One region of the Alishewanella sp. WH16-1 genome, then DNA from elsewhere that is predicted to be linked to it. Evidence: predicted binding sites of a transcription regulator. Region 1 holds the regulator's gene; the other holds the start of a gene.
The links. Region 1 encodes FNR, which switches genes on or off when oxygen is low (the NO sensors DNR and NnrR bind a similar motif). Its sites were predicted from a motif close to TTGATCTAGATCAA; they were not measured.

Region 1 (4,305 bases):
CCGCCACTTTATTAACTGAGCAGGGCCCAACCAGTGCCTCGGCGCGCCGGTTGCAACCTGACGATCTGATCCTGGTCAAAGCCGGCGAAACCCTGCCAGCTGATGGTATCGTCACAGAGGGGCAAAGCTCGGTTGATGAATCGATGCTAACCGGTGAATACCGGCCCATTAGTAAAGGGCCCGGCGATACAGTACTGGCAGGCAGTATCAATCATGATGGTTTGCTGAAAATTCGCGTTAGCGAGGCCTTGGCACACTCCCGCCTGGGCCAGATTATCCAGTTGCAGCAGCAGACGCTAAATCAAAAACCGCGGTTGGTGGAAAAAACTGACCAGCTGGCAAAATACTTTGTCGAACGCTTACTGGTAATAGCGGTATTGACCTTTGGTTTATGGTATTTCTGGTGGAACCCGGACCGGGCATTCTGGGTTACCTTGTCGGTCTTAGTTGCCACCTGCCCTTGTGCACTCAGCCTGGCAACCCCCACCGCTATTACCTGTGCCTTAGCACGCTTAAACCGTCAGGGGATCCTGATTAAAAATTCTCAGGCGCTGGAAACCTTGCCAGAAATCAGCCATATCGTGTTCGATAAAACCGGTACCCTTACCGAAGGCCAGTTTAGTGTCTGCCAGGTCACCTTACTCAGTACGCAATACGGTGAAGCTGAGGTGCTGAATTTCATTGCCAATCTGGAGCGCTATTCCGAGCATCCCATCGCCCGGGCCTTTGCTCCGTATCTGACCGAACCATTGCAACTGCAGCAGGTGAGCGTCGCCGTTGGCGCTGGGATCAGTGGCAGCTGGCAACAACGACAGCTTAAAGTCGGCAGTGCGGCGTTTTGTCAATTGAGCGAAGTCAGCAATGCGATGGTATATCTGGTGATCGATGGCGAGCCGATTGCTGCGGTAGAGCTGAGTGATCAGATCCGGGCGGAAGTGCCGGCACTGGTCGCCAAACTGCAGCAACAGGGTTATCGTTTAGGCATGTTGACCGGCGACAGCTCTGAGCAAGCAGAGCAGATCAGCCAGCAGCTGCAGTTAGATTTTATGGTAAAGGGCTGCTCGCCAGAGCAAAAAGTCGCGCAGATCCAGCAACTGATTGCCGATGGCCATAAAGTCTTAATGCTTGGCGATGGCATTAATGACAGCCCTGGCTTTAATGCCGCCCATATCTCTGTCGCCGTGCACTCAGGCGCGGATTTATCAAAAAACCAGGCCGATGTGGTGCTGTTAAAGCCAGATGTCAGCCTGGTATTAGATTTAGTTGCCGGTGGTAAACAAAGCGCCCGTACCATCAAACAAAACCTTGGCTGGTCGGTAGGCTATAATCTGATTATTATTCCATTGGCGGTAGCAGGCTTTGTATCACCTTATATTGCCGTGATTGGTATGTCCTTCAGCTCCTTGCTGGTGGTATCTAACTCGTTAAGGTTACTGAAGAAATGAGCATTATTTATGTACTGATCCCGATTGCCATTTTATTTGTCGCCATCGGTATCTGGATTTTCTTTTGGGCGGTACGCTCAAAACAGTTTGAAGATTTGGAAAAAGAAGGCTTAAGCATCCTGTTTGATGAGGATAAGCAGCAGGTGCAGTCTGACAACCCGCGCCAGCAGCCAAACCATAACAGCCCGTCGCGCCAAGATGAGCCCTGATTTTCTCGCCGCTATACTGATTGGTTTGTTGGGGAGCAGTCATTGCCTGGTAATGTGCGGCGGTATCGCCAGTGCCTTACAACTGAGTGTACCGGCAGAACAACGCCGTCACGGCTGGTACTTTCCATTGTTACTCAGTGCCGGACGCTTAACGACTTACGCCTTGTTCGGCGCCCTGGTTGGCTATTTTGGTATTACGGCGATGCAAGTGACCGGGGCATCCATGCTATGGCTGCGTTTGCTTGCCGGCTTGCTGCTGATTGCCATGGCGCTGTACATTAGCCGGCTCTGGTTTGGTTTAACCCGATTAGAAAAGGTTGGTCAGGGCCTATGGCAGCGGCTACAGCCACTGAGCAAAGCGCTGTTACCACTGGATTCCGCCAGCAAAGCTTACCGCTATGGCCTGTTATGGGGCTTTCTGCCCTGTGGCCTGGTTTACTCCACCTTAAGCTGGAGTCTGGCCAGCGGCAGTGCGCTAAAGGGTGCCGCCCTGATGCTTGGCTTTGGCATCGGTACCCTGCCCGCTCTTCTCGCCGTTGGCAGCGCAGCCAACGCCTTACGTCAGCTCAAAGCAAATATGCTGTTTCGTTATGCGACTGCGGCTATACTGGCTATCTATGGCTTTTATACGATATGGCTTGCTTTGCAGAGGTTAGTTTTTTAAGCTAGCAGTCATATTAGGGACTTTAGGATCCATTCGATGCAACGCTCGGCGATTAATTGTCAGGATTGTGGTTTTAGCCAGCTGTGCCTGCCATTTTCACTTAACGATCAGGAAATGACCAAGCTGGATGACATTATCCAGCGTAAACGCCCGCTGCATAAAGGCGATATTCTGTTTGAAAGTGGCACCGCACTAAAATCGCTGTTCGCCGTGCGTACCGGATCCTTTAAAACCTTTACCCTGACCGAACAGGGTGAGCAACAAATTACCGGCTTCCATTTGCCCGGCGATATTATCGGTTTTGATGCGATCAACACCCAGCAACACGTCAGTTACGCTGAAGCGCTGGAAACCGGAATGATTTGTGAAATCCCGTTCAATAATCTCGAACTGTTATTAGATCAACTGCCCAAATTACGGCAACAAATGATGCGGCTGATGAGCCAGGACATTCAGGCAGATCAGCAAATGTTGCTGTTGTTAAACCGGAAAACTGCCGAGCAAAAACTGGCGACCTTCCTCAATCATCTGGCATCACGCTACGGTAACCGGGGCTTTTCGTCTAAGGCTTTCCGTCTGACGATGACCCGCAGTGATATCGGTAATTATCTGGGCTTAACCGTGGAAACCATCAGCCGTTTGCTGAGTAAACTGCATAAAGATCAGATTATTGATGTCGACGGTAAACTGATTACCATTCTTGATGCGTCGGCACTAAATAATCTGGCAGGGAATTGCTAACCCCCCATATTGATTTCAGTAAAGCAACAACGCCTATTGCGCCGCAACGCCGCTTTAACTTTGTTGCTTGTTTATTGATTTAACACAAAGGCCCCGCTACCAACTCCGGTTATTTTGACTACACTTAGGTGAGTTAGAATGGATAGCCGGAGATATTATGTCGATTTACAACAATGTTTTAGTGGTACTGGATCCAACTACGGAACAGCAAAAAGCGCTGGATCGTGCGCTGGAACTAACCCGCAAACAAGGCGGTAAATTAACGGCCTTTCTGTCGGTATACGAGTTCTCTTACGAAATGACCACCATGTTGTCCGGTGATGAGCGCGAAGCCATGAAACAAGCGGTGATTAAGGATCGTGAAATCTGGCTTAGCAGTTTATTAGCACCGGCAACGGCCGCCGGGCTCGACATTGCGATACAGGTGGTTTGGCACAACAGACCTTTCGAAGCCGTGGTCAAGGCGGTACTGGAGCATAACTTCGACTTAGTCATTAAAGGTACTCATGATCATGACGTACTGAAATCGATGATTTTTACCCCAACTGACTGGCATATTTTACGCAAGTGTCCCTGCCCGGTATTGCTGGTAAAAGAACACGCCTGGCCGGAGCAAGGAAATATTATCGCCGCAGTTAATGCCGGCAGCGAACAAGAACATCATAAATCATTAAATAAACGCGTAATTACTAAAGCGTTACAAATGGCTGAATTGCTGCACGCCAAGGTACATCTGGTCAATGCCTATCCGGGTACGCCGGTTAATATCGCCATCGAAATCCCGGAGTTTAATCCGCAGGAATATAACAGCACTATGCAGCGCCACCATAAAGAAGCCGTCAAGCTGCTCGCCGATGACTATGCGATTCCGGCGGACCAGTGTCATGTGCTGGAGGGTATGCCAGAAGATGTGATCCCGAAACTAGCGCGGAAGCTGGATGCGGAAATGGTATTAATTGGTACCATCGGCCGAACCGGTTTATCGGCTGCCATTATCGGCAATACCGCCGAGCATGTGATTGACCGTTTGGACTGCGATGTCTTGGCGTTAAAACCGGAAAACTTTGTCTGTCCGCTGGAGAAATCCTAGAGCAGGATCCTATTCCTCTTTTGCGTAGGCGCACCCTTGGGTATAATGTGCGCCTTTTTTCTGTCTGGTAGTTAATGATGTCTCACGCCGCGCAAGCGAAAGCCCAATACAATCTGAATAAACTGCACAAACGGCTGCGCCGTAACGTTGGCCAGG
Region 2 (4,305 bases), on a different contig from region 1:
TGCCGCAAGTTGTTCGGCACTCTGCATACTGGCTTGACTCACCTGTCGCCCGTTGACGCAGCGTTCTGTCGCCTCCTGGGCAGTTTCCGATGCCGCTTGCGTTTGCGCGGTTACCTGCTGTAATGCCTGCTGCATTTCAGCGGCTGCCAGCGCCAGCTGGTCTGCTTGCTGAGCTTGTTCAGCCGCCCCGCCCTTAACCTGTTCACCAAAGGCAGAAACCTCTGTTGCCTGCTGACTAAGGTGGGCTGCGCTCACCCCTAATTGTTGCAGCAAGTCTGCAAATCGCTGCAACATCCGATTAAGTGCGGTTGCGGCTTCTGCTATTTCGTCCTGGCCCTGCGCATTGGCACGCAGCGTTAAATCCGCATCCTGCTCCAATCGCAACAACAAATCGCGTAATTGGCGCAGTGGCAAATTAACGGCTCGCCGGGTGCGCCAAATCAACGCCAAAATCAGCAGCGCTAATAACAGGCCCCCGAGCAGATAAACTTGCAACATCAGCTGAGTCAGGGCTGTGGCTTGATCCCGTACTTTCGCCGCCGTCGCAATTTGCTGCTGAATAAATTGGTCAGCTAGATCGGTAAACGGCTGGATCTGCTGCTTCACCTCGTTACTAATCGTCGACTCATTTAAAATTCTGACCAGCAAAGCGTCTGTTCCGACATAACCAATCCAGTCCTGATAGTGCTTCAAAGCCCGGGCAAACGTCTGATCCAGCTCGGTAAAGGCCGCGGCTGTCTCTTCGCTATCTACGACCCGCTGCGCCTGAAATTGCTGCCAGTGTAATTCGGCCTGTTGCAGCAGAGTGGTGACCTTAGTATGGGTTGCCTCGGCTGAAGCCCAACCAGTTCGATATTGCTGGAGCTCAGCCAGACCTTGTTGCTGCAGGATCTTCTGCGTATGCATGACGTCAGCCAGAATCACCAGGTGTTCGCTGTATAAGCGGTTAAACAGTTGATCTTTCTCGTTGGCAGCATAAAATGAAGCCAATAACACCGCGACCAGTAATCCCAGAGGTACCAACCCTAACAGCATTACCCTGGTCGCAATTTTTATCCCGAACGTCATCGCTTTCTCCTCAGCCAGCCTCTCGCTGCGGCGAACCTTAGCAGTGCGATATGACTTTTTTATGACAACGAAGTGATCGCAGCAACTGAGCTAAACCGCGTATTGCACGTAAAAAGCCGAACGTATCCGAATCAAGCGAATAAACACCTTATGCAGAACGAAATTATTGTAATCACCGGCGCCGCACAACGCGTTGGGCTGGCATTGGCATTAGATTTACAACAAGCGGGCTATCAGGTTGTAGCCAGCTACCGTTCGGTGCGGCCCGGGCTGGAGCAGTTGCAGGCCGCCGGCGTCATGACCCTACAATGTGATTTAACCGACTTACCCAGCCTGGCGAACTTTATCAGCCAGCTACAAACCCTGGGCCCACTACGGGCACTGATTCATAACGCCTCAGACTGGCGCAAAGATCCGCCAGCACAGCACCAGAGTCTGCTACAACAACTGGAAGCCGAAGCAGCCAGTTTTGATTATCTGCAGCAGGTGCATGCCAGAGCGCCTTATTTACTAAACCGGGCCTTGCTGCCGCAACTGCAGCAAAGTGAGCAGGCAGATATTATTCAGTTAAGTGATTTTGTCGCCAGTGTTGGCAGTGCTAAACATATTGCCTATGCCGCCTCAAAAGCAGCACTGGAAAATCTGACACTCTCCTTTGCCCGCCAGTTTGCCCCCGGCATTAAGGTCAATACCATAGCCCCGGCCCTGTTGATGTTTAATGCTGGTGATGGTGAAGAGTATAAACAGCACGCCTTGCAAAAGTCGTTACTGCAAACCGAGCCGGGTGCACAGGAAGTGGTCAAAGCGGTCAATTATATTTTAAGCAGCCGTTATCTGACCGGCCGGGTATTGGCGTTGGATGGTGGCCGGCATTTAAATTTGCCTTGATCCGGTAAAGTTTAAAGCCACCCACTTACCGGCGCACCATAAAAAACGCCGGCAAATTGCCGGCACTTGTTTTACACGGGAGAGACTTAAACTTTTTTCACCCAGGCAGAGCACCAGCCTTCCGCAGCCACCAGCTTGCCCGGGAAGATCGCACATGGCCGCCATTCCTGACCATCTTCACCCTGGATCAGATTACAGTTGGCACATTTCTGATCCGCTTTTTCTGATTTATGGGTGTATTTCATCGCAGCAGCCAGCGGATCATCCAGCTTTACCGGCTCAGCAGCAAAGGCGCGCAAACTGACACCACCGACAGTCATACCGATGACGGCGCCGGCTGAAATTTTAAAGAAATTACGACGGTTAATATTATTCATTCTAAAACTCCTGCATTGTTTGGTAAATAATACTGGGGATCCGTCTGCGCGGATTTGATAAATATCAACTTTAGCCGCTTTAGAGGTTAGCAGATAACGCCATACCAGGCGACCCATATTAGGTATTAATTGTGTTCAGACCACTGCCGATTTTTGTGCCTGGCTGTGTCAGCGTGTTGCCAGCTGACCACATTTTACGGCACACTGCCGCAGGCAGCTGGCAAATATTAACCCTGCTGCGTTATGTTGCGACTTTAATCCAGGCTGCGGCCTTAACTACAAGAATAATATATGCAAGAAACCACTGTTCTAATCACTAATGATGCCGTAGTACTGGGCATCCTGGCGGTGATTCTGGGGCTGGTGTTCTATACCAGCCATAGCGAAAACCGTTACTGCAAAGCCTTTTACCGTTACGTGCCGGCATTGTTACTCTGCTACTTTCTCCCATCGTTACTTAACAGCTTTGGCATTATCGACGGTGAGGGGTCATCTTTATATAAGATGGCATCGCGCTATCTGTTACCGGCCAGTCTGGTGTTGCTGACCTTAAGTGTCGACTTTAAAGCCATCCTGGGTCTGGGCCCTAAAGCCTTAATCATGTTTTTAACCGGTACCGCAGGTATTATTATTGGTGGCCCTTTGGCGCTGCTGATGCTGGGACAGCTCTATCCGGAAGCGCTGGGTGGTGATATCTGGAAAGGCATGACTACCATTGCCGGCAGTTGGATCGGTGGTGGCGCCAATCAGGCCGCGATGAAAGAAGTGTTTAACGTCGACGGCAGTATTTTCTCCGTGATGATTACAGTCGATGTGATCGTGGCGAATATCTGGATGGCGGTGTTGTTATTTATGGCCAGTCGCGCCAGCTATTTCGACCAGAAAACCGGCGCTGATACCAGTGCGATTCGTCACCTGCAGCAGAAAATAGAGCAATATCAGGCAGAAAATGCCCGTATTCCGCAGGTGACTGACCTTATTTTGATCCTGGCCGTGGCCTTTGGCGTGACCGGTTTGTCGCACTTACTGGCCGATCTGATTGTGCCCTGGATTGAACGTGAAGCGCCTTATTTAGAAGTTTACAGCCTGACCAGCTCCTTCTTCTGGATTGTCGTCATTGCTACTACAGTCGGTTTACTGTTATCCGGTACTAAGGTGCGGAAACTGGAAGCAGTCGGCGCTTCTAAGTTGGGTACCGTATTTTTATATATTCTGGTGGCCACCATCGGCATGCATATGGACGTTACGGCGATCTTAGATTATCCGGAGATGTTCCTGGTGGGTATTGTCTGGATGGCGTTCCACGGTGGCTTAATGCTGTTTGTCGCCCGTTTAATAAAAGCGCCGTTATTTTATATGGCGGTCGGTAGTCAGGCGAACGTCGGTGGCGCAGCTTCAGCACCGGTGGTTGCCGCAGCCTTTCATCCATCGCTGGCACCGGTTGGTGTCCTGCTGGCTGTGTTAGGTTATGGTTTAGGCACTTACGGAGCCTATATCTGCGGTTTGATTCTGCAGCAGGTCGCGCCCTAAGCATCGGTAACCCAAGCCGAAAAAAAAAAAGCCCCGGCAAGGTTGCCGGGGCTTTTTGTTACCGGGTAAGACGCTTATTCAGCATTACGGCTGGCGCGTTTACGCTCGTTTTCGGTCAAATACTTTTTCCGGATCCGAATTGATTTTGGTGTCACTTCAACCAACTCATCGTCGTCAATAAACTCTAACGCACTTTCCAACGTTAACCGCACCGGTGGTGTCAGCGTTAAGGCTTCATCCGTACCCGCAGCACGGATGTTGGTCAGTTGCTTGCCTTTCAGACAGTTTACCGTCAGGTCATTGCTACGGCTGTGAATACCGATAATCTGGCCTTCATAAACCTCATCGGCATGGCTGGTAAATAAACGCCCACGCTCTTGCAGCGTAAACAACGCATAGGCCAGCGCTTTACCGGTAGCATTGGAAATCAATACGCCGTTAT

Region 2: a site for FNR is predicted at 2,388-2,401, ahead of AAY72_RS14050 (high-potential iron-sulfur protein). Genes of this name have one in related genera too.

The regions. Positions count from the first base shown of each region.
Region 1 covers NZ_LCWL01000003.1:44,577-48,881, reverse strand. Annotated here, with positions in the region: gene AAY72_RS00845 (heavy metal translocating P-type ATPase) at 1-1,445, shown strand, start outside; gene ccoS (cbb3-type cytochrome oxidase assembly protein CcoS) at 1,442-1,654, shown strand; gene AAY72_RS00835 (sulfite exporter TauE/SafE family protein) at 1,644-2,318, shown strand; gene fnr (fumarate/nitrate reduction transcriptional regulator Fnr) at 2,355-3,059, shown strand; gene uspE (universal stress protein UspE) at 3,217-4,149, shown strand; gene ttcA (tRNA 2-thiocytidine(32) synthetase TtcA) at 4,227-4,305, shown strand, end outside.
Region 2 covers NZ_LCWL01000129.1:53,184-57,488, reverse strand. Annotated here, with positions in the region: gene AAY72_RS14060 (methyl-accepting chemotaxis protein) at 1-1,068, opposite strand, end outside; gene folM (dihydromonapterin reductase) at 1,219-1,956, shown strand; gene AAY72_RS14050 (high-potential iron-sulfur protein) at 2,043-2,333, opposite strand; gene AAY72_RS14045 (DUF819 domain-containing protein) at 2,625-3,863, shown strand; gene typA (translational GTPase TypA) at 3,938-4,305, opposite strand, start outside.